4 regions of the Enterobacter sp. DVT3837 genome follow, and region 1 is predicted to be linked to each of the others. Evidence: predicted binding sites of a transcription regulator. Region 1 holds the regulator's gene; each other region holds the start of a gene.
The links. The regulator PurR, encoded in region 1, represses purine synthesis genes. The targets are predictions, from matches to a motif close to CANGCAAACGTTTGCNTG.

Region 1 (7,364 bases):
GCATGAAGGGGTCAAGCATACGGTTGAACAGGTCGTTGCCGAGATCGTAATGCTCTTTGCCGACGATCCACGCGCGTTTTTTACTTTGCAGATTAAACAGCCGGGCAGAGGCGACGCGCAGTGTGTCTTTCAGATTGCGGGGGAGTTGATTTTCCAGACCGGCACGCAACACGCTGGAGAAGAAGATATCCAGCCGTTCGCACTCCCACCAGCCGTCCATATAGCTTTCCCCCAGGCCTAACGAACCCTCCCGCAACACGCGCTTAAAAAAGTCGGGATGTTTAACCTGGGGATCGGCTGGCGACGATCCATTGATAGTGATGCCTGCTCGACCTAACAGTTCACTGACGATCCGGGACCAGTTATCGTCCGGAACGCTGACTTCTTCTATACACGATGAACTCATAGCTTCTCCATCACCCTGTGTGATCAGAACCTTCAAACAGCGTAGACGCTTTTTTTGGTTTGTGAGAAATCTCACGGTAAATACCGCGAGGCTAATATCCGACGTAGAACAGAGGAAGGGAGATAACCCTTGCCGAAATGCCTTCCATGGTAAAACGGGAGCACTCCGGCTCCCGTTAACACTTAATATTTATCGTATTTAATCGAACCAAATTTAGTATAGGCCTCAAAATTTGGTGATTCAATAAAAAATTCTTAGCAACCTAATCACTGGAAGTTAACATAATTTCCGGCGCGATTACGCATGCGATGTTTCAACCGGCGTGCTGTTATTCAGCTCACGCTGTGCGGAAGCCTGCATACGGTAGCCCACAAAGGCCAGCACAACGGTCACCAGCATCACGGTAGTGGTGGTCAGGAGCGGTGTGGCAATCAGCGCAGAGACCACCAGGCTTGCCAGGAAGCACAGACCCAACTGCAGGGTGTTCTGCAGCGCAGCCGCGCGACCCGTCGCCTGCGGGAACGGACGTAATGCCTGCGCCACAACGATAGGGTAGATTGCCCCGTTAGCAACGGCCATCACGCAGAATGGCATTAAAATTTCTACCAGACCGGTGCCAGGGATAAAACCAACGGCCCATGTCCTGATAACGCTCAATGCATACAGCACCAGCAGCCACGGCAGCATCTGCTGACCTTCCCATTTCTGCAGCGCCGCACGACAGCCGTACCCACCCACCAGGAATGCGATGGTTTGCGGGACATAGCTCAGGCCGATCGCCGCCGGGCTGTACCCCATATCGTGCAGAATAAATGGCGAACCGGTCAGCCACGCGAAGAAACTCGCCGAGCAGGCGGCATAAATCAGGACATTACCGCGATACGCTTTGGCACTCAGCAAAGAGGTAAAGGTAATGGGCTTCGCATCCGCATGTGCCTCTTTTTTATGCGCTGGTTTGAGCGCGAATGCCGGCAGCATAAGTACCAGTGTGATGGCAAACAACGTGGCAAAGATAGCCTGCCACTCGAAATGCACCAGGATCCAGCTGCCCAGCAGCGGGGCGAGGGCAGGTGAAAGCCCTACCAGCGGCATAATGGTGGCGAAAATCCGGTTGGTGCGGTTGGCTGGGTAGTAGTCGGTAACAAGGGCCTGCCAGGTCACCGCTGCTGCACAGACGCCGACGGCCTGCACAAAGCGCAGCACCAGCAGCCAGGTTGCATCGCGTACCCATAACATACCCAGACAGCCGACGGCAAAAATGCCAAGTCCCAGCAACAGTACTGGTTTACGGCCAAAACGATCTGATAGCGGCCCCCAAAGTAGCTGCGCGAAGGCGAAACCGGCGAGGAACAAACTCAGGCTGGCGCTGATGGCCGCTGCAGGGGTTTGCAAATCTTCCTGCATGGCGGCGAAAGCCGGCAGGTACATATCAGTGGCCAAAAAGCCCAGCACGCTTAAGCCGCCGAGCCAGACTAAAAAACCTTTCCTGGGTTGCATTGTTTTATTCTCCTGAGGAGGCAGGTATACATTGGCGCTGAGTGTAGGGAGTGCAAAGCCGCTTGTGAAACGCTAATATTTGGCGTGTGCATTCAAATTTTTTGCAGGCAGAAAATGTGGTCAGATTATTCTCTTGAAGTGGTCGATGCTGTCGCGCGTAACGGCAGTTTCAGTGGAGCGGCGCAGGAGTTACACCGCGTGCCTTCAGCTATCAGCTATACAGTACGTCAGCTCGAGGAGTGGCTGGCGGTTCCGCTGTTTGAACGGCGACATCGTGATGTGGAATTAACGCCCGCCGGCGCGTGGTTTTTGAAAGAAGGACGTTCTGTCATCAAAAAAATGCAGATCACCCGCGAACAGTGTCAGCAGATCGCTAACGGCTGGCGGGGGCATATTTCCATCGCGGTGGATAATATCGTCAAACCCGAGCGTACCCGGCAAATGATTGTCGACTTCTATCGTCATTTTTCTGACGTCGAATTGCGGGTCTCGCAGGAGGTGTTTAACGGCGTCTGGGATGCGCTGGCGGACGGCAGGGCAGAGATGGCGATCGGGGCCACGCAGGCGATTCCGGTTGGGGGACGTTATGCGTTTCGCGATATGGGGATGCTGAGCTGGAAATGCGTGGTGGCAAGCGATCATCCGCTGGCGGCTCTGGAAGGCCCCTTGAGCGACGATACGCTACGCAACTGGCCATCGCTGGTGCTGGAGGATACGTCCCGTTCATTACCCAAGCGTATCACCTGGCTTCTGGATAACCAGCGGCGGGTGGTTGCACCCGACTGGGAATCGTCGGCGACGTGCCTCAGTGCTGGCTTGTGCGTTGCGATGGTGCCCGTTCATTTTGCGCGGCCGCGAATTGACACCGGAGAGTGGGTTGAGTTGACGCTAGAGAACCCGTTCCCGGATGCGGCCTGTTGCCTCACCTGGCAACAAAATGATGTCTCGCCAGCGATGGCCTGGCTGCTGGATTATCTGGGAGACAGCGAAACGCTAAACCGGGAATGGCTACGGGAGCCAGCTTAACTGGCCCCGTGAAGAGATTACCGGCGGTAGTCGCGGAACGGACCATCCGCAACGGAGCGGCGTTCAATAAGACGCGGGTGAACTTCAATGGACTGTGACTCTTCTCGTTTGTTGACGATCCTGTCCATCAGCATATTAAAGGCGGTTTCACCCAGTGAGTCTTTCGGCTGGTGAATGGTCGTTAATGCCGGCGTAAAGAAGCGCGCGTTACGCACGTTGTCATACCCGATCACAGAAATATCCTGCGGTACACGCAGACCCAGCTCATCGGCAGCACAGAGGGCACCCATTGCCATGATGTCGCCCCCGCAGAAAACGGCGGTCGGACGGTGCTGCTGGGAGACGATCTGCTGCATCGCGCGGTAGCCCGACTCCGGTTCGAAGTCGCCCTGCACGATCCAGTTTTCCGGAACGGTGATCAGCGCTTCTTCCATCGCTTTCATAAACCCAGCCAGACGACCTGCACCGGTATTGCGCTCCAGTGGACCCGGGATCACACCGATCTCGCGGTGACCGCGTTCTATCAGATAACGACCCGCCATATAACCGCCTTCAAAGGCGTTATCGATAACGGAATCGGTGAAGTCCGCGCGGGCTTCACCCCAGTCCATCACCACCATTGGGATATGGCGATACTCTTCCAGCATGGACAGCACAGTTTCCGGATACTCGGAACACATCACCAGCAGGCCATCAACGCGCTTTTGCGCCATCATCGACAGGTAGGCGCGCTGTTTTTCAATGCTGTTCCACGCGTTGCCCAGAATCAGGGTATAGCCTTTTTGAAAACAGTTTTTCTCAACCGCTTCAATGATCTCGGCAAAATAGGCCGCTTCACTGCTGGTCGCCAGCAAACCAATAGACTTGGTGTGATTAACCTTGAGGCTACGCGCAACCGCACTTGGCGAATAGTGCAGTTCTTTGATCGCTGCCCAGACGGCGTTGCGCGTCTCTTCCGCCACAAAGCGGGTTTTGTTAATTACATGTGATACGGTTGTAGTGGAAACGTTTGCGCGTTTTGCTACATCTTTAATTGTTGCCATTAAATGTCACTCCAGACCATATCCTAAACTCCTGAAAAAATTGAAGGTAAACGTTTGCCTTCTCTCACCCTTATCGCGCAATTTTGAATTGCGACACGCCGGGAAAACGACACAGGACGTCAGGAGGGGGTCAATGGCCGGTACGCTAATAAATTTAGCGTGGAATTTTGTCCTATCTTGATGAAAAGGGGAAGAGGTAAAGTGGTTATCCGTTTAAATCCAGGAAGATTTTTGACGTAAATTGTGCAAAAATGAGCAAGCTCACTTTTCGTGGGGGGATTAAAAGGAGAAAAATTGATGAGTTCCGATCTGAAGTTTTCGCTGTTCACCACCGTTATTGTGCTGGCTTTGATTGTCGCAGCGGGTCTGACGGCCGCACTGCACTGATTTACGCGGAGGGAGAGCCTTCTCCCTCCCGATTCCCCTGATTGTTACTTCTCTGGCAAAAATCTTTTGCCATTTTGTTAACTTCTCATTTTTTGTGATTGATGTCATGCTTTCCGCTTCTTTGTTCTGTGTCACCTCATGACACGGCATCCGGAGTTGACGTATGAAAATCAATTTTCCCCTGCTGGCCCTGGCGATTGGCGCTTTTGGGATTGGCACCACTGAATTCTCCCCGATGGGTTTACTGCCTGTTATTGCCAGAGGCGTGGATGTCTCGATCCCTGCCGCAGGGATGTTAATCAGCGCCTACGCTATCGGCGTGATGGTCGGGGCGCCGCTGATGACGCTTCTGCTTTCGCATCGCGCGCGCCGCAATGCGCTGATTTTCCTGATGGCGATTTTCACCCTGGGCAACGTGCTTTCCGCCATTTCGCCGGACTACACCACATTGATGCTGTCCCGCATTCTGACCAGCCTTAACCACGGCGCGTTCTTTGGGCTGGGGTCGGTCGTAGCCGCAAGCGTGGTGCCAAAACACAAGCAGGCGAGTGCCGTGGCAACCATGTTTATGGGACTAACGATTGCCAACATCGGCGGGGTGCCTGCGGCAACCTGGCTGGGTGAAGCGATCGGCTGGCGTATGTCTTTCCTGGCGACGGCCGGTCTCGGTGTGATCGCGATGGTGGCACTGTTCTTCTCCCTGCCGAAAGGCAGCGCGGGGGAACGTCCTGACGTGCGCAAAGAGTTGTCTGTGCTGGTACGCCCGCAGGTGCTCTCGGCATTGCTGACGACCGTGTTGGGGGCAGGGGCGATGTTTACCCTCTATACCTACATTTCTCCCGTGCTTCACGACATCACTCACGCGACACCGATCTTTATCACTGCGATGCTGGTGTTGATTGGCGTGGGCTTCTCGATTGGTAACTATCTGGGTGGGAAATTTGCCGACCGTTCCGTGAGCGGGACGTTGAAGGGCTTCTTAACCCTGCTGATTGTCATCATGATTGCTATTCCGTGGCTGGCACGTAATGAGTTCGGAGCAGCCATTGCGATGGTCGTCTGGGGAGCTGCCACCTTTGCTGTGGTTCCACCGCTGCAAATGCGCGTGATGCGTGTCGCCCATGAGGCGCCGGGTCTTTCGTCTTCAGTGAATATTGGCGCGTTCAATCTCGGTAATGCGCTCGGTGCAGCCGCCGGTGGCGCGGTTATTTCCGGGGGGCTGGGATACAGTTTTGTACCGGTGATGGGGGCGATTATTGCCGCGCTTGGTCTGCTGTTGGTGATGATGTCCGGTCGTAAGCAGCCAGAAACAGTCTGCGCTGCTGAATAAGCAAAAAAACGCAGAAGGGCGAACCCTTCTGCGTGTCTCTTATGCGGCGAAGTTCTTCGCCACAAACTCCCAGTTAACCAGTGCCCAGAAGTGCTCCAGGTAGTTCGGGCGCGCGTTACGGTAATCAATGTAGTAAGCGTGTTCCCAAACGTCCACGGTCATCAGCGGCTTAGCGCTGGTGGTCAGTGGGGTACCCGCGTTAGAGGTGGAAACGATAGCCAGTTTGCCATCGGCTTCTTTTACCAGCCACGTCCAGCCAGAACCGAAGTTCTTGATAGCTGCATCGGTAAATTTCGCTTTGAAATCCGCGAAGCTGCCAAAGGCGGCGTTGATGGCGGTAGCCAGTTCACCGGCAGGTTCGCCACCGGCGTTTGGCGCCAGGCAGTGCCAGTAGAAGGTGTGGTTCCACACCTGAGCTGCGTTGTTGAATACGCCCCCCTCAGAGCTTCGGACGATCTCTTCCAGCGTTTTGCCTTCAAAATCGGTGCCCTTGATCAGGTTGTTCAGGTTGGTGACGTACGTCTGGTGATGCTTGCCGTAGTGATATTCCAGGGTTTCCGCAGAAATGTGCGGTGCCAGGGCGTCTTTTGCATACGGTAGTGCAGGTAATTCGAACGACATTGCTTCTCTCCTTATTGTATTTTGTGTTGCCAATAACCACACAGACAACGAGGAGAGAATAGCAAATTGAAAGGGTATGCAAAAGAGGAACTTACCCTGCCGCGACGCGGCAGGGCAGGGATTAGCGAATGGTTTTAGGTGTCATGACGCGACGCGCGCCGACGTAGTGGCGAACCCAGTAGTCTTCACTCAGCGAGGTGATCTGAATATCCTGACCGCTGCGTGGTGACTGAATGAATTTTCCGTTACCGACATAGACACCGACGTGGTCAGCCGTGCCGCGACCCTGTGTACGGAAGAAGACCAGATCGCCGTTTTCCAGCTCACCACGGTCAACCGGAGAAGCATCGCGCAGGTGGTACATTTCATTGGCAGTACGTGGAATGCGGAACTTCACCAGATCTTTATAGGCGTAATAGACGAGGCCACTGCAGTCAAAACCGGTACGCGGTGAACTGCCACCCCAGTGATAAGGTTTGCCAATTTGCCCCATCAGTTTGTTCATCGCGGTTTTTTGCGCTTTCTGTACACGCACTTTATGCACTTCCGCTATTTTCGTGACCTTCGTGCATTTCGCCTTGTGGCCTTTACGCGTGATGCATTTTTCAGTCACGAGGTTGGCGGCAGTCTGCGAGGCTTTACTTTTGGATGTGTGAGCAGTGCGGGAAGATTTTGTTTTTGTCTTGCTTGAAGCGGTTTGTTTAGTCTGAGCAGTTGTTTTTTTCTTATCGTTCTTACTGGTGGTTTTTTTCTTACGTTCTGTGGCTTTCACCAGATGGTTCTTTTGCACAGCAGAATGCCGCGCCTGCTGAGAGGCGTTTGCCACTGGCGTGAAAGTGAGTGATGTAAACAGTAAAGCACAGAGCGTGATCGAGATTTTATTTATCCGCGCCACTGGGCAGTCCCCTGATAAATGCAGGTCATCTATAGTACCTGCGTATGATTTACAAAGCCCGTCGATTCTAATCCATAAAAACCCGAGAAGTTAATAGCATTTTTCAATCTACAATCGAGTTTCGTTAGCAAGTGCAAAAAAATTCATCGTTCTGTCGCA
Region 2 (7,364 bases), 390 kb from region 1:
TGCAGTTACGTTGGGTAGGCCCGTCGCTGACGCGCCGCGTGAAGCGTCACGACGCAGTTCCGCTCTCATTTGCGGATGGGTTTCCTTTCCTGCTGACCAGTGAAGCCTCCCTGCGCGACCTGCAGCACCGTTGTAAAGCCAGCGTTCAGATGGAGCAGTTTCGCCCCAATCTGGTGGTAACCGGTACAAAAGCCTGGGAAGAAGACACCTGGAAAGTGATTCGCATCGGCAGTGTGATTTTCGATGTCGCGAAGCCATGCAGTCGCTGTATCTTCACCACCGTAAGCCCTGAGAAAGGCCAGAAGCACCCTTCCGGTGAGCCGCTGAAAACTCTGCAATCGTTCCGCACTGCGCAGGACAATGGCGACGTGGATTTTGGCCTGAACCTGATCCCCCGTTCCAGCGGCGTGATCCGTGTCGGTGACGAGGTAGAAATTCTTGCCCGTGGACCCGCAAGAGTTTATGGCTCCGGTCAGGAAGACGAGTTTGTCGAGGTCGAGACGCAGGTCAGTTCATCAGTGGATATTCACTGGCAGGGCAACATCATCCGGGGAAATAATCAGCAGGTTTTACTTGAACAGCTGGAACAAGCAGGGATCCGCATACCGTATTCCTGCCGCGCGGGGATCTGTGGCTGCTGTCGAATCAAGCTGGTTGAGGGTGAAGTCAGTGCGCTGAAAAAATCCGCAATAGCCGACGACGGGACAATTCTGTGCTGTAGCTGCATCCCGACAACTTCAGTACAACTGGAAGCTTAAACAGCCTGTTCCAGGCTGAAAGAATCCACTCGAAGTTGGGGTTTCAGCCTGTCGTTCATGACCTTGATGGCATCCCCAAGTTGCATCGTCCGCCCGGCAATTGTCACGCCGGGCTGAGCCAGCAGACAGAGCGCGGCATTTTCGCCCGGCTCAACCACCAGCAGACTCACCTCTTCGGCGCTATCACTCAGGTTGACGCTGGCCGCGTCGCCCGTCGCCGGTGTCCAGCTCATGCCATGCGGCAGGAAATGCCAGCTTTTTGGCATTTGTGGTTTCAGGAAACGGATAGCCACCAGCGCATTTAATACCAGTTCGGCACGTTGCTCTTTAGAGAGCACCAGATCGCGACATTTTTCTTCAAAGGAGAAATAAAGCGCAGCATCGTCAACACAGAATCCTGACGGAGAAAAAGCGTCAGGGGTTAACATTCGGCGGGCAAAACGAGAACGAAACAACATACCATTGGCTAAATCGAGCATCATACGGTCATGCTCGTCGCAAAAATACCAGCGCCAGTTATCGTCAGGTTTAATTCGCATGTTTCTCTCCCGTCCCAAACGTCCTGTACTAAAAATGTCCTGCTCGTCGCTTCGTTTTTAACACCATTTAATAAAAGACTATAATGTCTAAATAAGCAACAATGACGGAATATAAAACAACCAGGGCCGGAAATAAAGCCCTGGTTGTCTGATTAAGAGAAAAGATTAGATATGAGTAACGATTTCTTTAATCAGCGGTGGTCCTTTAAAAATAAAGCCGGAATAGATTTGCACCAGTGACGCACCTGCTGCCATCTTCTCGCGTGCAGCAATCACAGAGTCGATACCACCGACGCCGATAATCGGTAAACGACCTTTTAATTCCGCTGACAATGCACGAATAATTTCGGTGCTTTTTAATTGTACCGGACGTCCACTTAACCCACCCGCTTCGTCACAGTTTTTCATTCCCTGAACCAGGGAGCGATCGAGTGTGGTATTGGTCGCAATCACACCATCAATATTATGGCGAACTAAACTGTCGGCAACCTGGATCAATTCTTCGACGGAAAGATCCGGAGCGATCTTAACCGCGACGGGAACATATTTATGGTGGATCGACTGCAGCTCATTTTGTTTATTTTTAATGGCACTCAGAAGATCGTCCAACGCTTCACCATATTGCAAAGAACGCAGCCCCGGGGTATTGGGTGAGGAAATATTCACCGCAATATAACCAGCATAGGCGTAGACTTTTTCCATACAAATCAGATAGTCATCTTTACCTTGCTCTACCGGCGTGTCTTTATTTTTGCCAATATTGATACCTAATACGCCATCAAAATGGGCTTTTTTTACATTCTCAACGAGGTGATCGACACCGAGGTTATTAAAGCCCATGCGGTTGATCAAGCCTTCAGCTTCGACCAGACGGAACAGACGCGGCTTGTCATTTCCCGGTTGTGGGCGCGGCGTGACGGTACCGATTTCGATAGAGCCAAAGCCCATCGCGCCCAGGGCATCAATGCACTCGCCATTTTTGTCCAGACCTGCCGCAAGACCCAGCGGGTTTTTAAAGGTCAATCCCATGCATTGCACAGGTTTTTCCGGCACATTTTGACGCACCAGAGCGACCAGCGGCGTTCCTGTAATACGACGTAATTGCTGGAATGTAATTTCATGAGCACGCTCAGGGTCGAGCTGGAAAAGGGCTTTACGAACGAAGGGGTAGTACATGAACTCTCCTGGATTCCCGGTGTGCAAACCGGGAGGGGATTATGGGCGATCCGACGCCGAAAGGGAATTGACCTGCGGCAAAAAATCAGCGTAAAACGCAATCGTTTCCCTCCCGGCTCATTTCTTATTCACTTTTTCGCATTTAAATTGCAGATAAATCATTTAGTGGAATAACCGCTCAGTGTCACACTCCTGAAAATTGTTATGAATGTTAGATAAAAGCAAACAATTGGTTATAAGGAGAACGTATGCGCGTCATTACTCTGGCCGGAAGTCCACGATTCCCTTCACGCTCCAGCGCCCTGCTGGAATATGCCCGTGAAAAACTTAATGCCCTGGATGTGGAAGTGTGCCACTGGAACCTGCATAACTTCGAACCTGAAGATTTGCTCTATGCCCGTTTTGACAGCCCGGCGCTTCACACCCTGACGGAGCAGCTTAAAGGCGCTGATGGGTTAATCGTGGCGACCCCCATTTATAAAGCCTCTTTTTCCGGGGCACTGAAAACCCTGCTTGACCTGCTCCCTGAACGTGCGCTGGATGGCAAAGTGGTGCTGCCTCTGGCAACTGGCGGTACGGTGGCGCATTTACTGGCAGTGGATTATGCCCTGAAGCCGGTGCTGAACGCCCTGAAAGCACAGGAGATCCTCCACGGTGTGTTCGCGGACGACTCCCAGGTCATCGACTATCAACATAAACCGCACTTTACACCGAATCTGCAGACCCGCCTCGATAACGCCCTGGATACCTTCTGGCATGCCCTGCATCGCAGGGATATCCAGGCACCTGCTTTTGGTCATCCGCAAGGAGTTGCACATGTTTAAAACCTTAACCCATATTGGACTAGCCGGACTGATGGCGCTAACGTCACTGGCCCATGCCGGGCAAACGTCACCTGAAAGCTTACGCATTGGCTACCAGAAAGGCAGCGTCAGCATGGTGCTGGCAAAAAGCCACCAGCTTCTGGAAAAACGCTTCCCGGACACAAAATTCTCCTGGGTTGAGTTCCCGGCTGGTCCTCAGATGCTGGAAGCGCTGAACGTGGGCAGTATTGATCTGGGCAGTACAGGCGATATCCCGCCGATATTCGCCCAGGCCGCGGGAGCAGACCTGCTCTATGTAGGTGTTGAACCGCCCAAACCGAAGGCCGAAGTGATTCTGGTACCTGAAAATAGCGACATTAAAAACGTCGCCGACCTTAAAGGGCATAAAGTTGCTTTCCAGAAAGGCTCCAGCTCACACAACCTGCTGCTGCGTGCTCTGCAAGAGGCCGGACTCAAGTTTACCGACATTCAGCCCGTTTACCTGACGCCTGCCGACGCGCGCGCCGCGTTCCAGCAGAAGAACGTTGATGCCTGGGCCATCTGGGATCCGTACTATTCCGCCGCATTACTGCAGGGCGGTGTACGGGTGCTAAAAGATGGCACCACGCTTAAACAGACCGGCTCGTTCTATCTGGCTGCTCGCCCTTATGCGGAAAAGAACGGCGCCTTTGTGCAAGAGGTTCTTGATACCTTTACTCAGGCGGATGCACTGACTCAAAGCCAGCGTCAGGAGAGCATTACCCTGCTGGCGAAAACCATGGGCTTACCTGAGCCGGTGATCGCGAGCTATCTCAACCACCGTCCACCGACCACCATCACGCCCGTAGACGCGCACGTCGCCGCACTTCAGCAACAAACGGCTGACCTCTTCTATCAAAACCACCTGGTGCCAAAACAGGTCACTATTCGCGAACGTATCTGGCAGCCCGCCGGTAAAGAAGGAACAAAATCATGAGTCTGAATCTTTTCTGGTTTTTACCCACCCATGGTGATGGCCACTATCTTGGTACGGAAGAGGGTTCACGCCCGGTTGACCATGGCTACCTGCAGCAGATTGCACAGGCAGCGGACAGAATTGGTTTCACTGGCGTACTGATCCCGACCGGACGCTCGTGTGAAGATGCCTGGCTGGTCGCCGCGTCGATGATCCCGGTCACCCAGCGTCTGAAGTTTCTGGTGGCCTTGCGTCCGAGCGTTGTCTCCCCCACCGTGGCGGCGCGTCAGGCGGCAACCCTGGACAGACTGTCTAACGGACGCGCCCTGTTTAACCTGGTGACGGGCAGCGATCCGCAGGAGCTGGCGGGCGACGGCGTGTTCCTCGATCACACTGAGCGCTATGAAGCCTCCGCCGAATTCACCCGCGTCTGGCGACGTCTGCTGGAAGGTGAAACCGTGACGTTCGAAGGTAAACATATTCACGTTCGCGACGCGAAACTCTACTTCCCTCCGGTCCAACAGCCACGCCCTCCTCTCTATTTTGGCGGGTCATCGGACGTGGCGCAGGACCTGGCGGCAGAGCAGGTTGATCTCTATCTGACCTGGGGCGAGCCGCCAGAGTTGGTGAAAGAAAAAATAGCCCAGGTACGCGCTAAAGCGGCCGCCCATGGCCGTAAGGTACGCTTCGGTATCCGCCTGCATGTGATTGTGCGTGAGACCAACGAAGAAGCCTGGCAGGCGGCCGATCGTCTCATCTCCCATCTTGATGATGCCACCATCGCGAAAGCACAGGCTGCGTTTGCCAAAACCGATTCCGTCGGGCAGCACCGGATGGCATCCCTGCACAACGGCAAGCGCGAGAACCTGGAGATCAGCCCAAACCTGTGGGCGGGTGTCGGTCTGGTTCGCGGCGGTGCGGGCACGGCGCTGGTTGGCGACGGTGCGACCGTGGCAGCCCGTATTAATGAATACGCTGACCTGGGCATCGACAGCTTTATTCTCTCCGGTTATCCGCATCTCGAAGAGGCGTACAAAGTGGGCGAGCTGTTGTTCCCGCATCTGGATGTCGCCATCCCGGAAATTCCTCAGCCGCAACCGCTCCAGCTTCAGGGCGAAGCCGTGGCGAATGAATTTATTCCACGAAAAGCCGCACAAAGCTAAGGAGTGACCATGTCTGCCATCTCACAAAAATGGCTCCTGCGCGCCGCGCCGTGGTTTTTGCCCGTCGGTATCGTGGCCGTCTGGCAGCTCGCGTCGTCCACCGGCTGGCTGTCGAGCCGCATTCTGCCCGCACCTATGGGCGTCGTAGAAGCGTTCTGGTCGCTGAGCGTCAGCGGAGAGCTGTGGCAACATCTGGCGATCAGTTCCTGGCGCGCCGTGATTGGGTTTTCCATCGGCGGCAGCATCGGCCTGATTCTGGGTTTGATCAGCGGTCTTTCACGCTGGGGCGAGCGGCTGCTGGATACGTCCATTCAGATGCTGCGCAACGTTCCGCATCTGGCGCTGATCCCGCTGGTGATTTTGTGGTTTGGTATTGATGAGAGCGCCAAAATATTCCTCGTGGCGCTGGGTACGCTGTTCCCGATTTACATCAATACCTGGCATGGGATCCGTAACATCGATCGTGGTCTGGTCGAGATGGCGCGCAGCTATGGTTTATCAGGCTTCGCGCTTTTTACCCACGTCATTCTCCCTGGCGCCCTGCCCTCCATTATGGTCGGGGTGCGTTTTGCGCTCGGCCTGATGTGGCTAACGTTGATAGTGGCGGAGACCATCTCGGCCAACTCTGGCATCGGTTATCTGGCGATGAACGCTCGCGAATTCCTGCAAACGGACGTGGTGGTAGTCGCGATCATCCTTTATGCCCTGCTCGGCAAACTCGCCGATGTCAGCGCCCAGTGGCTGGAACGCAGCTGGCTGCGCTGGAACCCGGCCTACACCCTTCAGGAGGCGAAAGCATGAATACAGCACGACTGAACCAGGGGACGCCGTTACTGCTGAACGGCGTGACCAAACGCTACGGCGAAAACACCATTCTGAATGCGCTGGATCTGCACATTCCTGCCGGACAATTCGTAGCCGTTGTCGGGCGCAGCGGCGGCGGTAAGAGCACGCTGTTGCGCCTGTTAGCCGGACTGGAGGCCCCAAACGGCGGTGAAATTCTTGCCGGTACAACGCCGCTGGCAAAGATTCAGAACGACACCCGCATGATGTTTCAGGATGCGCGCCTGCTGCCCTGGAAAACAGTCATTGATAACGTCGGGCTGGGGCTTAAAGGCAACTGGCGAGAGGAGGCCCGCCAGGCGCTTGCCGCCGTAGGGCTGGAAAATCGCGCGGATGAATGGCCTGCGGCGCTGTCAGGTGGGCAGAAGCAGCGCGTTGCACTGGCGCGGGCGTTAATCCATCGTCCGGGTCTGTTGTTGCTTGATGAGCCGCTCGGCGCACTCGACGCCCTGACACGAATCGAAATGCAGGATTTGATTGGATCCCTGTGGCAGAAGCATGGCTTTACGGTGCTACTGGTGACGCATGACGTGTCTGAAGCGGTAGCGATGGCCGATCGCGTGCTGTTAATAGAAGAAGGAAAAATGGGTCTGGATCTGACGGTGGATATTGCGCGCCCTCGCCGCGTAGGTTCGGCAAGACTGGCGGAGCTGGAGGCAGAAGTGCTGGATCGGGTGATGAAGCGCGGGGGCACGGAGTTACAGCGAGCTAAGGCTAATGCCTGATGCCCTCACCCCGACCCTCTCCCGCAGGGAGAGGGAGGGTTATCTTTTATTACGCTAACGCTTTAGCAATCTTCTCGTACAGATCGCCAGACAGGTTTTCCAGTCCTTTCAGCTGCTCAAGCGCGGCACGCATTTTCGCCTGGCGCTTAGCATCGTAGCGCTTCAGACGGATAAGCGGCTCGATCAGACGTGATGCCACCTGCGGGTTACGGCTGTTCAGCTCGGTCAGCATTTCTACCATGAACTCATAACCGCTGCCGTCTTCGGCGTGGAATGCGGCCGGGTTGCTGCTGGCAAACGCGCCAATCAGGGAACGTACGCGGTTCGGGTTGCTCATGGTAAACGAACGGTGCTTCAGCAGGCTGCGTACTTTGCTGAGCGCGTCTTGCGCCGGGCTGGTCG
Region 3 (7,364 bases), on a different contig from region 1:
GAGTCGAGTTGCAGACTCCAATCCGGACTACGACGCACTTTATGAGGTCCGCTTGCTCTCGCGAGGTCGCTTCTCTTTGTATGCGCCATTGTAGCACGTGTGTAGCCCTACTCGTAAGGGCCATGATGACTTGACGTCATCCCCACCTTCCTCCAGTTTATCACTGGCAGTCTCCTTTGAGTTCCCGGCCGGACCGCTGGCAACAAAGGATAAGGGTTGCGCTCGTTGCGGGACTTAACCCAACATTTCACAACACGAGCTGACGACAGCCATGCAGCACCTGTCTCAGAGTTCCCGAAGGCACCAATCCATCTCTGGAAAGTTCTCTGGATGTCAAGAGTAGGTAAGGTTCTTCGCGTTGCATCGAATTAAACCACATGCTCCACCGCTTGTGCGGGCCCCCGTCAATTCATTTGAGTTTTAACCTTGCGGCCGTACTCCCCAGGCGGTCGACTTAACGCGTTAGCTCCGGAAGCCACGCCTCAAGGGCACAACCTCCAAGTCGACATCGTTTACGGCGTGGACTACCAGGGTATCTAATCCTGTTTGCTCCCCACGCTTTCGCACCTGAGCGTCAGTCTTTGTCCAGGGGGCCGCCTTCGCCACCGGTATTCCTCCAGATCTCTACGCATTTCACCGCTACACCTGGAATTCTACCCCCCTCTACAAGACTCTAGCCTGCCAGTTTCGAATGCAGTTCCCAGGTTGAGCCCGGGGATTTCACATCCGACTTGACAGACCGCCTGCGTGCGCTTTACGCCCAGTAATTCCGATTAACGCTTGCACCCTCCGTATTACCGCGGCTGCTGGCACGGAGTTAGCCGGTGCTTCTTCTGCGGGTAACGTCAATTGCTGAGGTTATTAACCTCAGCACCTTCCTCCCCGCTGAAAGTACTTTACAACCCGAAGGCCTTCTTCATACACGCGGCATGGCTGCATCAGGCTTGCGCCCATTGTGCAATATTCCCCACTGCTGCCTCCCGTAGGAGTCTGGACCGTGTCTCAGTTCCAGTGTGGCTGGTCATCCTCTCAGACCAGCTAGGGATCGTCGCCTAGGTGAGCCGTTACCCCACCTACTAGCTAATCCCATCTGGGCACATCTGATGGCAAGAGGCCCGAAGGTCCCCCTCTTTGGTCTTGCGACGTTATGCGGTATTAGCTACCGTTTCCAGTAGTTATCCCCCTCCATCAGGCAGTTTCCCAGACATTACTCACCCGTCCGCCGCTCGTCACCCGAGAGCAAGCTCTCTGTGCTACCGCTCGACTTGCATGTGTTAGGCCTGCCGCCAGCGTTCAATCTGAGCCATGATCAAACTCTTCAATTTAAAAGTTTGATGCTCAATGAATTAAACTTCGTAATGAATTACGTGTTCACTCGTTGAGACTTGGTATTCATTTTTCGTCCGAGGACGTTAAGAATCCATGTCACTTTGAGTGCCCACACAGATTGTCTGATAAATTGTTAAAGAGCAGTGCAACGCGGCTTTCAGCTCACCGTTGCGAGGTGGCGTATATTACGCTTTCCTCTTTCAGAGTCAACCCGTTATTTCAGGATTTTTTCTCTTCAACCGACCGGCTTGTTTGTGAAGTGATTCACATCCGCCGTGTCGATGGAGGCGCATTATAGGGAGTTCTCCGCAGGCCGCAATAGAAAAATTGCAGAAAAATGACTGACTGCTGCATTCCACAGCAAAACCCCGCCTTATACCTTTTTACACACAGACTTATCCACAATGCTACGAAAAAGTGAAAATTCGCGAGCGTTGCGCAAACGTTTTCGTTAAAATGCTCGCGCCTGACAAGGATGCCCCGTTAGGGGTGTTAGCTGAGTTTTTTTGTGGAAAATTCATCTAACGCTCTCTGTAATCGTGAAATCCAGGGGATTTACCATGCAACAACGTCGTCCAATCCGCCGCGCTCTGCTCAGTGTTTCTGATAAAGCCGGTATCGTCGAATTCGCTCAGGCACTTTCTGCACGTGGTGTAGAGCTGCTTTCTACTGGCGGAACTGCTCGCCTGTTAGCAGATAAAGGCTTGCCGGTAACCGAAGTGTCCGATTACACCGGTTTCCCGGAAATGATGGATGGACGCGTGAAAACCCTGCACCCGAAAGTGCATGGCGGCATCCTTGGTCGTCGCGGCCAGGATGACGGTATTATGGAACAACACGATATCGCACCTATCGATATGGTTGTTGTTAACCTCTACCCGTTTGCCCAGACCGTTGCCCGCGAAGGCTGCTCTCTGGAAGATGCAGTGGAGAATATTGATATTGGTGGCCCAACCATGGTGCGCTCCGCGGCCAAGAACCATAAAGATGTCGCCATCGTAGTAAAGAGCAACGACTACGCTGCCATTATTAAAGAGATGGATGCCAACGAAGGCTCCCTGACTCTGGATACGCGTTTCGACCTCGCCATTAAAGCATTCGAACACACCGCCGCTTACGACAGCATGATTGCCAACTACTTCGGTAGCCTGGTCCCGGCTTACCATGGCGAAAGCAATGAGCCGTCTGGTCGCTTCCCACGTACCCTGAACCTGAACTTCATTAAGAAGCAGGATATGCGTTACGGTGAGAACAGCCACCAGCAGGCTGCTTTCTATATAGAAGAAGAAGTCAAAGAAGCGTCTGTGGCGACTGCACAGCAGGTTCAGGGTAAAGCGCTCTCTTATAACAACATTGCCGACACCGATGCCGCGCTGGAATGTGTAAAAGAGTTCAGCGAACCAGCCTGCGTTATCGTGAAGCACGCAAACCCATGCGGCGTGGCGGTAAGCACCTCTATTCTGGACGCCTACGATCGTGCGTATAAAACCGACCCGACCTCGGCGTTCGGCGGCATTATCGCCTTCAACCGCGAGCTGGATGCTGAAACGGCACAGGCCATCATCTCCCGTCAGTTTGTCGAAGTGATCATCGCGCCATCCGCATCTGAAGAAGCGCTGAAAATCACCTCTGCAAAACAGAACGTGCGCGTGCTGGTTTGCGGCCAGTGGGCTGAGCGTGTACCAGGCCTGGACTTCAAACGCGTGAACGGCGGTCTGCTGGTTCAGGACCGCGACCTGGGTATGGTGACAGAAGCCGACCTGCGCGTGGTGACCAAACGTCAACCAACCGAGCAGGAACTGCGTGACGCGCTGTTCTGCTGGAAAGTGGCGAAATTCGTGAAATCCAACGCCATTGTCTACGCGAAAGAGAACATGACCATCGGGATAGGTGCAGGCCAGATGAGCCGTGTCTACTCTGCAAAAATTGCCGGGATTAAAGCAGGTGATGAAGGTCTGGAAGTGAAAGGCTCCGCCATGGCGTCTGACGCCTTCTTCCCGTTCCGTGACGGTATCGATGCTGCCGCAGCAGTAGGCATCACCTGTGTGATCCAGCCTGGCGGTTCCATTCGTGATGACGAAGTGATTGCCGCTGCCGATGAACACGGTATTGCGATGATCTTCACCGACATGCGCCACTTCCGCCATTAATTCCCGGAGTAGAAAATGAAAGTATTAGTGATTGGTAATGGCGGACGCGAGCACGCTCTGGCGTGGAAAGCGGCACAGTCTCCGCTGGTGAAAACCGTCTTTGTGGCACCGGGCAACGCCGGTACGGCGCTGGAGCCTGCGCTGCAGAACGTGGCTATCGGCGTGACCGATATTCCAGCACTGCTGAGCTTTGCCCAGAACGAGAAAATCGATCTGACCATCGTCGGCCCGGAAGCGCCGCTGGTGATTGGCGTGGTGGATGCGTTCCGCGCGGCCGGCCTTAAAATCTTCGGGCCAACCGAAGGTGCAGCACAGCTCGAAGGCTCCAAAGCCTTCACCAAAGATTTCCTCGCGCGTCACAACATCCCGACGGCGGAATATCAGAACTTCACGGAAGTTGAGCCAGCCCTGGCTTATCTGCGTGAAAAAGGCGCGCCGATTGTCATTAAGGCCGACGGCCTGGCTGCCGGTAAAGGCGTTATCGTGGCGATGACTCTCGAAGAAGCGGAGGCCGCGGTGCAGGACATGCTGGCAGGTAACGCATTCGGCGACGCAGGCCATCGCATCGTGATCGAAGAGTTCCTCGATGGTGAAGAGGCGAGCTTCATTGTAATGGTCGACGGCGAGCACGTTCTACCGATGGCTACCAGCCAGGATCATAAACGCGTAGGCAATGCGGATACCGGCCCGAACACCGGCGGTATGGGCGCTTACTCACCCGCTCCGGTCGTGACTGACGAAGTACATCAGCGCACGATGGATCGCATCATCTGGCCAACCGTAAAAGGTATGGCAGCAGAAGGGAATACTTACACCGGTTTCCTCTATGCGGGTCTGATGATCGACAAACAGGGTAACCCGAAGGTCATCGAGTTCAACTGCCGCTTTGGCGATCCAGAAACTCAGCCGATCATGCTGCGCATGAAATCCGATCTGGTCGATCTGTGCCTGGCAGCCTGTGAAGGTAAGCTGGATGAGAAAACTTCCGAGTGGGACGAACGTGCGTCTCTGGGCGTGGTGATTGCCGCTGGCGGCTATCCAGGCAATTACAACACCGGAGATGAGATCCACGGTCTGCCGCTGGAAGAGCTCGAAGGCGGTAAAGTGTTCCATGCGGGTACGAAACTGTCTGACGACGATCGCGTACTGACCAACGGTGGCCGCGTGCTGTGTGCGACCGCATTGGGTCATAGCGTTGCAGAAGCACAGAAGCGCGCCTATGCGCTGATGGCGGATATTCACTGGAACGGTAGCTTTAGCCGTCAGGATATCGGCTATCGCGCGATTGCGCGTGAGCAAAGGGAGTAACGGAAGCGTCTGTTACACTCACCCAACTCCTCTCCCTCAAGGGAGAGGGGATTTACGTCAGAAACTTTTTTCTGTCGGCTGCCAGGTGCAGAAGTCTTCGTTCGCCACCAGCAGCAGTTGAGAACCTTCCGGTGCTTCAAGCCACGCCACACTCACCTCCATAGATGAATGACGCTGACGACGTTCAATATGTTCGGTTGCCCAGGATTCAAGCTCAGGCTTCACTGTCTGCCCTTCGCAAGTTGTTACCGTCCCATCGGCGTGCCAGCGCCCCTGGCGCAGTACAACGCGCCCCTGACGCAGCGCATCGCTGGTCTGGCGGATCTGTTCGGCACGATAACGATAGAGAGCAATTTGATCGCTGGAAAGCTGCTGTTTTTGACCACTCACTTCACGCTGCATAAAGCTCAGCTCACCATGGTCATCAAAACGCACTTTCACATGTTCGGGGGTTTTACTGTAGACGTTCAGTTCGATCAGCGTGAGGTCATCGCCCTGCCAGCGATACTCCGCGGTCGAGGTATTGCCGTTATGCCACGGGCTAAAAGCAGAAAGCAGATGCACTTCACCGCCGGAATCTTTGCGCCAGATCCTGACCGCCCCCTGATTGTCAGCGTAGCCGCTGGCAGTAAACGGTGGCAGAGTGGAGTCATGGCTACAGGCTGACAGCAACAGCACGCCCGCTAACGTGAGCGCACCACGCCAGACAGACAAAAGGGGCGTTACCGCCCCTTCGTTAAAACTGTTCACTGCCACGCGTCTTACTTAACAGCGTCTTTCAGAGCTTTACCAGAAACGAATGCTGGCACGTTAGCTGCGGCGATTTTGATTTCTTTACCGGTCTGCGGGTTGCGGCCAGTGCGCTCAGCACGGTGGTTCACTTTGAAGGTACCGAAACCAACCAGTTGTACAGCATCGCCTTCTTTCAGAGACTCAGTAATAGCAGCCAGGGTAGATTCCAGAGCAGCTTTAGCCTGCACTTTAGACAGATCAGCCTTGTCCGCAATTACATCAATCAGTTGAGTCTTGTTCATAAGTTATCCTTTCAATGTGTTTATCGCTTGCTAAGCATCGAGTGCGACGAAAATGCCAAAAAAGCACTCTCCTGCATACACGCACCGATAGCCACTTTTTTTCGCCCCCCAAATGTAGACCAGACAAGGGGCGAAAGGGAAGAGTCGAGGAGCGACAAAACGGGCGTTATCTCAAGTTTTATTGTCTCATTGGTTAAAAATTATACCAATATTGCTCTCGCCGGCCTCACGTAAGTCCGCGCGCAGCCCTTTTATCAGCTCGATATCGCGTTCTTCACACTCTGCCAGCAGGCGGAAAATTTCCCACTGAATGTCCCATTCTTGTTCTACCGCCGGGTTCGCACGCAGCTCTTCGTCGGTCATTTCACGACCTTCCTGAGTCATTTCCAGCATCGCAACGGTCGTAATTGATGCCTTACTGACTTCGATAGCATGCTCCAGCGTTTCACCACTCAGGCGGGAGTGAATCAACTCGCTTAACGCCACACAAGCATCGATCGCCGGATAGACACCGTACAGGTCAAAATCATCCGCGACCGGAATCGCCTCTTCCAGCTTTTCGAGCTGAGAGTCGAAATTCACCTTCGCGTCTTTCACCGTCAGCGTTTCCCAGATCAGATCCAGAATTCGGCGATAAATATGACCATCACCAAAGCCCGTCTGCTTGCAGAACGCGGCATAGTTGGGATACATGCGCTCGCACAGGCAAGCCATAAAGGTGACGTGCTGCCAGCTTTCCAGCTTCTCAAGGCGCAGGTGAATCGGGTTTTGTAACATGATGATCTCTCGAATCGAAAATTAGGCGCAGTTTACCTGAATCATCGCTGAATTTCCTGCCAACGAACAAAAGCCGGGCGTGAAGAAGCTACCGCGTCTGCCCAGCGTGTTGGCTCAGGCAAACGGTATCCCTTCATACAGCGCTGCACCCACGCCAGAGCGCTATCCATGCTCACCCGATGTCCGGTGGCAATAAACAGCGGGTTACAACGGGCTTTGCTGCGCCATACCCACGCCAGTTGCTCACCTTTATCAATGAGCGGTGCCAGCGCGCCAGGCTTGGCAGAAAGCGGTTCAAACGCACCACACAAGCGTTTCTTAGCAACGCCGATGGTGGGAACATCCACCAGCAGGCCAAAGTGGCTGGCCACGCCTAAACGGCGCGGGTGTGAGATACCGTGTCCATCAACAAACAGCAGGTCAGGTTTTTGCGAGAGCTGCTCCCACGCTGCCAGCAGCGCGGGGTATTCGCGGAAGGAGAGAAAGCCCGGGATGTACGGCATAGTGGTGGCAATACGCGCCACTTTGTACTCCACCAGCTCAAGCGAGGGATATTTCAGTACCACCATCGCTGCTCGCGTCACGTCCCCACCCTGCTCAAACCCGACGTCAGCTCCACCGATAAACTGCGGGGGATCCTTATCCAGACGATCCTCGCGGATCACGGATGAAGCCAGTTCAATTTGTTGGGCGCGTAATGACGCGAGATCCATAGAGATTCCTTACTTGTGGTATTGCGCAGAGAGTCGGTGTACCGCCTCCACAA
Region 4 (7,364 bases), on a different contig from region 1:
CCTCACCCTGACCCTCTCCCACAGGGAGAGGGAACAAACATCAAAAACGGCAACAGGGTTGCCGTTTTGCATTTACCTTGCGCCACCCGGCTTGTTTATTGCATCGGTGTTGAAACCACACCGCCCGTCATTGTCTGCTCGACCTGCTGCTTATCCATATTGACTGCATTCAGTTTCCCGTTAACGGTTGGCTTCAGCGGGGCTTTGTCCTGCACGCTGCCGCTGGCGGTGAGCTGAATATTGCCGTCACCCGCAATCGGCAGCGCTGGCCAACCCCAGTGCTCGATCACGTTCAGCGGCACACCGCGCCCGTTCAGGCTAACAGTGGTTTGCCGTTGGGGCAGTTGTGAAACCGTCGCCGTGGCTTCCAGAATGCCTTTCTCAGTAAACGCGCTCAGGTCAGTAATATTCACCGTGGCAGCGTTAGCATTCAGTGCCAGTGACGGACGACGCACATCCACGCGGTTAAAGGTTGCCGCCGCGCCGTTCAGGGTTGCGCTGCCGCCCCAGACGCCCCACTGGCGATCTTTCACCAGTTGCAGGTTCGCGCCATAGCCATCAAGAGAGGTGATCTGCCACGGGAAGGTCGGATCGATGTCGATCACCAGGTTGCGGCTCAGACTGAATTTTTGCAGCGTCACGCTGTTCAGCCATTCCGGCAGAGGCTCCATCCACAGCGTTTTCCAGTTCTGCGGCAGGGTATACTCCAGCCCGGCGATGGCGACATCGTCCAGCATCAGCGCTTTGCCGTCGCGCTGCCAGTTGCCAGAGGTGCGCACCATGCCGCCTTCCCAGCGGGAGGTTAGCTGGCGCAACGCCACGCCCTGCGGAGAGAATTCCGCATTCAGGATTGGGTCAAACAGATGCAGCGAACCGTAGATGAATTCGCTGGCGTTCATGGATAAACGCCCTTCCTGGCTCTGCCAGTCGCCTTTACTCAGCGTCAGGTTGCGCAGGCTTAAATCAAGATCAGTAACTGCCCAGTCCGGGCCCTGCAGGCGGGCATCGGTCACGTCCAGGCGGCCAATCTGCAGAGAGGGGATGGTGGTCAGCGGTGCGAAGAAATCCATCAGCGTTTTATCGCTCTGCAGGCGGATTTCGTTCAGACGCAGGGTGTCGATGATCCAGCTTCCGTCGGCGTTACGCAGGGCGGAGCCGGTGAGTGAACCGCGGGCCATATCGGCACCGATGGTGTTCAACACCACTTCCTTGCCGTTCAACTGACCCTCGATCAACACGTTGGTGGCCGGCACGCCGTTCAGGGTGAGCGATCCTGCGCTCATCTGGATCTGCGCATTTTTACCCAGCACGTTGCCTGCTTCTGGTTGCCATGGGCTGACACCCCCCGTGACTTTCTGGGCACTTAAATCCCACTCCGTATTGGGGCTGTTAAAGGCCATGTTGTTCAGTTGCAGACGGTCTGACTGGAAAGGCAGCGGCGCAGTCTGAGGAGAAAGATTCAGCGTGCCATCGAACAGGGAGATGGTGTCCATATGCAGCGGATCGGTAACCTGTCGGCTACTGAGGCCAATATCGACTTTTTTGGCAACCAGCGTGGCGGGTTTGCCATCCCGGCCAAAGGTGACGTTTTCCAGAATGATGTGGGAAGGCGACGAAAAGCGGTGATTCATCTTGTCGAAACTGAGCTCGTAGTCGGTATTTACCGTCACCCAGTTGCTGACCTGACTCGCACCCCAGCGGGTCTGGAGCAGGATATAGAGCGCCAGCACCACAATCAGCACGGCTACCAGAAGATAGACGAGTAGCTTTCCAATAAATTTCATGGTCTTCCATCCCGCAAAACGCACATAAAGGAGTTATGCACGATTTATGCGCAATCCTCAAGGCGGGAATGGTGTAATTAGATGTCACGGCAGGCATTGACTGCCTGCCGTGAGAGAGATCAATTTTTCTCAGGCGGGAATACGAGGTTCAGAACGATAGCGGTGATACCGCCCGCGGCAATGCCGGAAGAGAGCAGGTTTTTCACCCAGTCCGGGGCAAACTGCAGGATCAGCGGCTGCTGAGACACACCCAGACCCACGGCCAGCGACAGCGCGATAATCATAATTGCACGGCGGTTCAGCGGTTCGCGGGAAACGATACGTACGCCGGAAGCGGCAATTGTGCCAAACATCACCAGCGTTGCACCGCCCAGTACCGGCTCAGGAATGTGCTGCACAAAGCCGCTTACCGCCGGGAACAGACCGAGGACAATCAGCATCAGCGCCACCACAAAACCGACGTAGCGGCTGGCAACGCCAGTCAACTGGATCACGCCGTTGTTCTGGCCGAAGCAGGAGTTCGGGAAGGTATTGAATACCGCAGAGACAAACGAGTTCAGGCCGTTCGCCAGCACGCCGCCTTTCAGGCGCTTCATGTACAGCGGGCCGGAAACCGGCTGCTCGGAGACGTCTGACGTGGCAGTGATATCGCCGATGGTCTCCAGAGAGGTGATCATAAAGACCAGCATCAGCGGCAGGAGCAGGCCCCAGTCAATGCCCAGGCCGTAGTAGAGTGGTGTTGGAACGGTGATCAGCGCGCTGTTGGTCGGCGCGGTGTTCTCTGGCAGCATGCCCAGCGCCCACGCCAGCAGATAACCCGCCGCCATGGCAATCACCAGCGAGGCGACGCGCAGATACGGGTTGCGCTGACGGTTAAGCAGAATAATGATCGCCAGCACGACACCCGCCAGCAGCAGGTTTTTCGGCGCGCCGAAGGTGTGGTCGCTCATTGCGGCATAGCCGCCGCCGATGGAGGTGAGGCCCACCTGGATCAGCGACAGGCCGATAATCATCACGACGACGCCAGACACCAGCGGGGTGATGACGCGGCGAGCCAGATGCAGCACGCGGGAGATCACCATTTCCGTACAGCTGGCCAGCATCAGCGTACCGAACAGCGCCGCCATCATCGTCGGCACATCCGCACCGCCGGTTTTCAGCGCTGTACCACCCATGATCAGTGGTGCCACGAAGTTAAAACTGGTGCCCTGAATCGACAGCAGACCAGATCCCACCGGACCCCACGCTTTAATTTGAATAATCGAGGCCACGCCAGAGGCGAAGAGAGACATGCTGATGATGTGCTGAGTGTCCTGAGCCGGTAAACCGAGCGCCTGGCAGATCAGCAGCGCCGGGGTGATCACCGCAACAAACATCGCCAGAAGATGCTGGCAGGCGGCGAAAAGCGTTTGCGGCAGCGGCGGGCGGTCTTCAAGGCGGTAAATCAGTTCGCTATTTTGCTTCTGCGCAATCGGTTGCGCATCTGGCGACTCTATGGTGTTAACGGACATCGGCGGCAATCCCACGGTGGAAAAGCGGGCATTTTATCTGACCATCTGGTAAAAGCAAACGATTGCCAGCAAAAAAAAGGAAGAAAATCTGCCGCTTTGAGCAGGTTTTCTACAACGTATCGGGAAAAAAAATTACACTTTTTGCGCCGGTGGCTCATGAAGAGCGCAAACCGGCCCAGGATAACGCCGCGTGTGTATGGAACACGCGCAATACAGGAGCCTTCTATGATTCATCTCGATACGTTGTCGACCCTTGTTGCCGCAACGCTGGTCTTACTGCTTGGCCGTAAGCTGGTGCATAGCGTTTCCCTTCTGAAGAAATACACCATTCCCGAACCTGTCGCCGGTGGCCTGCTGGTAGCGCTGGCCCTGCTGGTGTTGAAAAAGAGCATGGGCTGGGAAATTGATTTTGATATGTCCCTGAAAGACCCTCTGATGCTGGCTTTTTTTGCCACCATCGGCCTGAATGCCAACCTCGCGAGCCTGCGGGCGGGCGGTAAAGTGCTCGGCGTATTCCTGATAGTGGTGGTGGGGCTGCTGCTGATGCAAAACGCTATCGGCATCGGAATGGCGACGTTGCTGGGGCTGGATCCGCTGATGGGGTTGCTGGCCGGGTCAATTACATTGTCCGGGGGACACGGTACCGGCGCGGCGTGGAGCAAGCTGTTTATCGAGCGCTATGGCTTTGAAAACGCAACTGAAGTGGCGATGGCCTGTGCGACCTTTGGCCTGGTGCTGGGTGGACTGATTGGTGGCCCGGTGGCGCGTTATCTGGTGAAGCACTCCACCACGCCGGACGGCAGGCCGGACGATGAGCTGGTGCCGACTGCATTCGAAAAACCGGATGTTGGGCGCAGCATTACTTCACTGGTGCTGATTGAGACCATCGCGATGATTGCCATCTGCCTGACGGTGGGAAAGATGGTTGCGCAATGGCTGGCAGGTTCCCCGTTCGAACTGCCGACGTTTGTCTGCGTGCTGTTTATCGGGGTGATCCTGAGCAACGGTCTGGCGCTGATGGGTTTTTATCGTGTGTTCGAACGTGCGGTTTCAGTGCTGGGCAACGTCTGTCTGTCGCTGTTCCTCGCGATGGCGCTGATGAGCCTCAAACTGTGGGAACTGGCCTCGCTGGCGCTGCCGATGGTGGCCATTCTGGCGGTGCAGGCACTGTTTATGGCGCTGTACGCGATGTTTGTTACCTGGCGCATGATGGGGAAAAACTACGATGCGGCGGTGCTGGCAGCGGGTCACTGCGGGTTTGGTCTGGGGGCAACCCCAACGGCTATTGCCAACATGCAGGCGATCACTGAACGCTTTGGCCCATCGCATATGGCGTTTCTGGTGGTACCGATGGTCGGTGCGTTCTTTATAGATATCGTCAACGCGCTGGTGATTAAGCTGTACCTGATGCTGCCGATGTTTGCCTGAGATCAGGCGTTGGAATAACGTTCGGTTTCCGGCATCCAGCGCTCTATTAACGCTGCCGCCTGTTCGGGGTAGCGTTCATGAATGTGGCGAGCCAGGCGTTGAACTTCGGGGATCATCGCCTGATCGCGCAACAAATCCGCCACTTTGAATTCAGCATTCCCCGTCTGCCGCGTGCCCAAAAGTTCTCCCGGGCCACGTATCTCAAGGTCTTTTTGCGCAATAACAAAACCGTCGTTGCTGTCGCGCAGCACCTGCAACCGCATCTGGGCGGTTTTTGACAGTGGGGCTTTATAGAGCAGTACGCAGTGGGACGCCACCGCGCCGCGGCCAACGCGCCCGCGCAGCTGGTGGAGCTGGGCAAGGCCCAGACGCTCCGGGTTTTCGATGATCATCAGGCTGGAGTTTGGCACGTCGACGCCTACTTCAATGACCGTCGTAGCAACCAGTAAATGCAGCTCCCCCTGTTTGAACGACTGCATCACCGCCTGTTTCTCCGCGGGCTTCATACGTCCGTGAACCAGACCCACCTTCAACTCTGGCAGTGCCAGTTTCAGTTCTTCCCACGTCGCTTCTGCAGCCTGCGCCTCCAGCAGCTCAGACTCCTCAATTAACGTGCAGACCCAGTACGCCTGACGCCCTTCGTGAGTGCAGGCATTGCGCACGCGGTCGATGATATCGCTGCGACGCGTGTCAGGAATGGCGACCGTTGTAACCGGTGTACGACCCGGCGGCAACTCGTCGATGGTGGAGGTATCCAGATCGGCGTAGGCGGTCATTGCCAGGGTGCGGGGGATCGGCGTCGCGGTCATGATCAGCTGATGCGGGTGGAAACCCTGCTGCAAACCTTTCTCCCACAGCGCCAGACGCTGATGCACACCAAAGCGGTGCTGCTCGTCGATAATCACCAGCGCCAGGCCGTTAAACTGAACCTGTTCCTGGAAGATGGCATGTGTGCCAACAATCATTTGTACCTGACCGCTGGCAATTGCGTCCTGTTGTGCAAGGCGAGCTTTGCCTTTTTGCTTCCCAGCAAGCCAGCCCACTTCAATGCCCAGCGGCGCAAACCAGGCGCGGAAATTGTTGGCGTGTTGTTCGGCCAGCAGTTCCGTCGGTGCCATCAGCGCCACCTGTTTGCCGTGGGTAATGGCGCGCAGGGCGGCCAGGGCGGCAACCAGCGTTTTTCCGGAGCCTACATCGCCCTGCACCAGGCGCATCATCGGTACATCAAGCGCCATATCGCGTTCGATCTCGGCGGTGACCCGCGCCTGTGCACCGGTGGGTTTAAACGGCAGCGAGGCCAGCAGCTTATCTTTGAGCTCATCATGCGGGCTTAAGGGCTGGGCATGGAAACGTTGCGCACCCGCACGAAGCGCCAGCATGCTCAGGTTATGCGCCAGTAATTCCTCAAGGATAAGACGCCGTTGGGCGGGGTGTTTGCCGCTTTCTAAATCGCTGAGCTGGAGCGATGGTGGTGGACGGTGAAGAGTACGCAGCGCCTCGGGCAGACTCATCATGCCCTGCGCCAGCTCTGGCGGCAGCAGCTCGGTGATGGCGCAGGTATCCAGCAGCTCCAGGGCCTGATCGGTGAGCTTACGCAGCGTCGCTTGCTTGATGCCTTCGGTAGTTGGGTAAACCGGGGTGAGTGTTTCCTGCAGCTCCGGTGTGCTGAGATCGCCCTGTACGCGGTATTCCGGGTGGATCATCTCTGCGCCGTATTTTCCGCGTTTGGCTTCGCCATAGGCCAGTACTCTTCGACCTGTCGCCAGGCTGTTTTTCATTGCCGCGTTGAAGTTGAAAAAGCGCATGGTGAGAATACCGGTGCCGTCGCTGATCTGACAGGTCATCATCCGGCGTCCACCAAACGTGATATTGCAGTTCAGGACTTCGCCTTCAACGGTGGCATAAATGGCAGGCAGCAAATCGCCAATTTTGTACAGCTGGGTGCGGTCTTCGTAACGCAGAGGGAGGTGGAGCAGGAGATCCTGCACGGTGTGCAGGCCGATTTTAGCCAGCTTATTGCTTTGCGCCGCGCCCACGCCCGTCAGGCTGTTAAGCGGGATGGCATCCAGCAGGCGGCCTTTCATCGCTTACCCGGCGTACTGCATGGTGGCCCACCACTCGGCATCGGCTTCAATTTCGCCCTGCGCGTTGACGTGGGGGTAAGGCAATTTTTTCTGCTTCGCAACGCGAGCCAGCACCGGATAACCACCTTCGAACAGCAGGCGCTGCTGTTCATCTTCCGGCAGCATACTGTTGCTGCGTTTGTACATTCCGGCATTCTGACGCTGGCGCTGCGCTTCATAAAGAATAAGCGCGGAGGCCACAGAAACATTGAGGGACTGAACCATACCGATCATCGGAATGATAATGTCCCGATCCGCCAGATCCAGTGCTTCCTGAGTGATCCCGGTTTTCTCCTGACCCATCAAAATACAGGTCGGACGGGTGTAGTCGATCTCGCGGAAATCTACGGCTTTAGCGGACAGGTTAGTGGCAAGTACCTGCATACCGCGCCCTTTCAGGTGGGTTACGGCTTCGCCTATGCTCTGGTGGTGTTTGACAGAAACCCAGCTGTTACTGCCTGCAGCGGCAGATACCATGGTTCGCATGCGGGAGCCCGGCCAGACAGCGTGCACTTCAT

Region 2: a site for PurR is predicted at 2,568-2,585, ahead of pyrD (quinone-dependent dihydroorotate dehydrogenase). Genes of this name have one in related genera too.
Region 3: a site for PurR is predicted at 1,765-1,782, ahead of purH (bifunctional phosphoribosylaminoimidazolecarboxamide formyltransferase/IMP cyclohydrolase). Genes of this name have one in related genera too.
Region 4: a site for PurR is predicted at 3,347-3,364, ahead of gltS (sodium/glutamate symporter). Genes of this name have one in related genera too.

The regions. Positions count from the first base shown of each region.
Region 1 covers NZ_JBWDLA010000002.1:1,130,556-1,137,919, reverse strand. The annotation lists gene cfa (cyclopropane fatty acyl phospholipid synthase) at 1-406, opposite strand, end outside; gene punC (purine nucleoside transporter PunC) at 704-1,903, opposite strand; gene punR (DNA-binding transcriptional activator PunR) at 2,018-2,929, shown strand; gene purR (HTH-type transcriptional repressor PurR) at 2,947-3,972, opposite strand; gene cydH (cytochrome bd-I oxidase subunit CydH) at 4,270-4,359, shown strand; gene AC0XWG_RS20350 (MFS transporter) at 4,523-5,689, shown strand; gene sodB (superoxide dismutase [Fe]) at 5,729-6,310, opposite strand; gene AC0XWG_RS20340 (C40 family peptidase) at 6,432-7,205, opposite strand.
Region 2 covers NZ_JBWDLA010000002.1:1,518,954-1,526,317, forward strand. The annotation lists gene AC0XWG_RS22410 (YcbX family protein) at 1-758, shown strand, start outside; gene zapC (cell division protein ZapC) at 755-1,297, opposite strand; gene pyrD (quinone-dependent dihydroorotate dehydrogenase) at 1,463-2,473, opposite strand; gene ssuE (NADPH-dependent FMN reductase) at 2,722-3,297, shown strand; gene AC0XWG_RS22430 (sulfonate ABC transporter substrate-binding protein) at 3,290-4,252, shown strand; gene ssuD (FMNH2-dependent alkanesulfonate monooxygenase) at 4,249-5,394, shown strand; gene ssuC (aliphatic sulfonate ABC transporter permease SsuC) at 5,404-6,195, shown strand; gene ssuB (aliphatic sulfonates ABC transporter ATP-binding protein) at 6,192-6,962, shown strand; gene pepN (aminopeptidase N) at 7,012-7,364, opposite strand, start outside.
Region 3 covers NZ_JBWDLA010000001.1:1,180,416-1,187,779, forward strand. The annotation lists rRNA gene AC0XWG_RS05750 (16S ribosomal RNA) at 1-1,325, opposite strand, end outside; gene purH (bifunctional phosphoribosylaminoimidazolecarboxamide formyltransferase/IMP cyclohydrolase) at 1,890-3,479, shown strand; gene purD (phosphoribosylamine--glycine ligase) at 3,495-4,787, shown strand; gene AC0XWG_RS05765 (DUF1481 domain-containing protein) at 4,845-5,537, opposite strand; gene hupA (nucleoid-associated protein HU-alpha) at 5,549-5,821, opposite strand; gene AC0XWG_RS05775 (YjaG family protein) at 6,008-6,598, opposite strand; gene nfi (deoxyribonuclease V) at 6,640-7,311, opposite strand; gene hemE (uroporphyrinogen decarboxylase) at 7,321-7,364, opposite strand, start outside.
Region 4 covers NZ_JBWDLA010000001.1:1,336,779-1,344,142, reverse strand. The annotation lists gene AC0XWG_RS06525 (AsmA family protein) at 96-1,784, opposite strand; gene xanP (xanthine/proton symporter XanP) at 1,904-3,295, opposite strand; gene gltS (sodium/glutamate symporter) at 3,521-4,723, shown strand; gene recG (ATP-dependent DNA helicase RecG) at 4,726-6,807, opposite strand; gene trmH (tRNA (guanosine(18)-2'-O)-methyltransferase TrmH) at 6,811-7,364, opposite strand, start outside.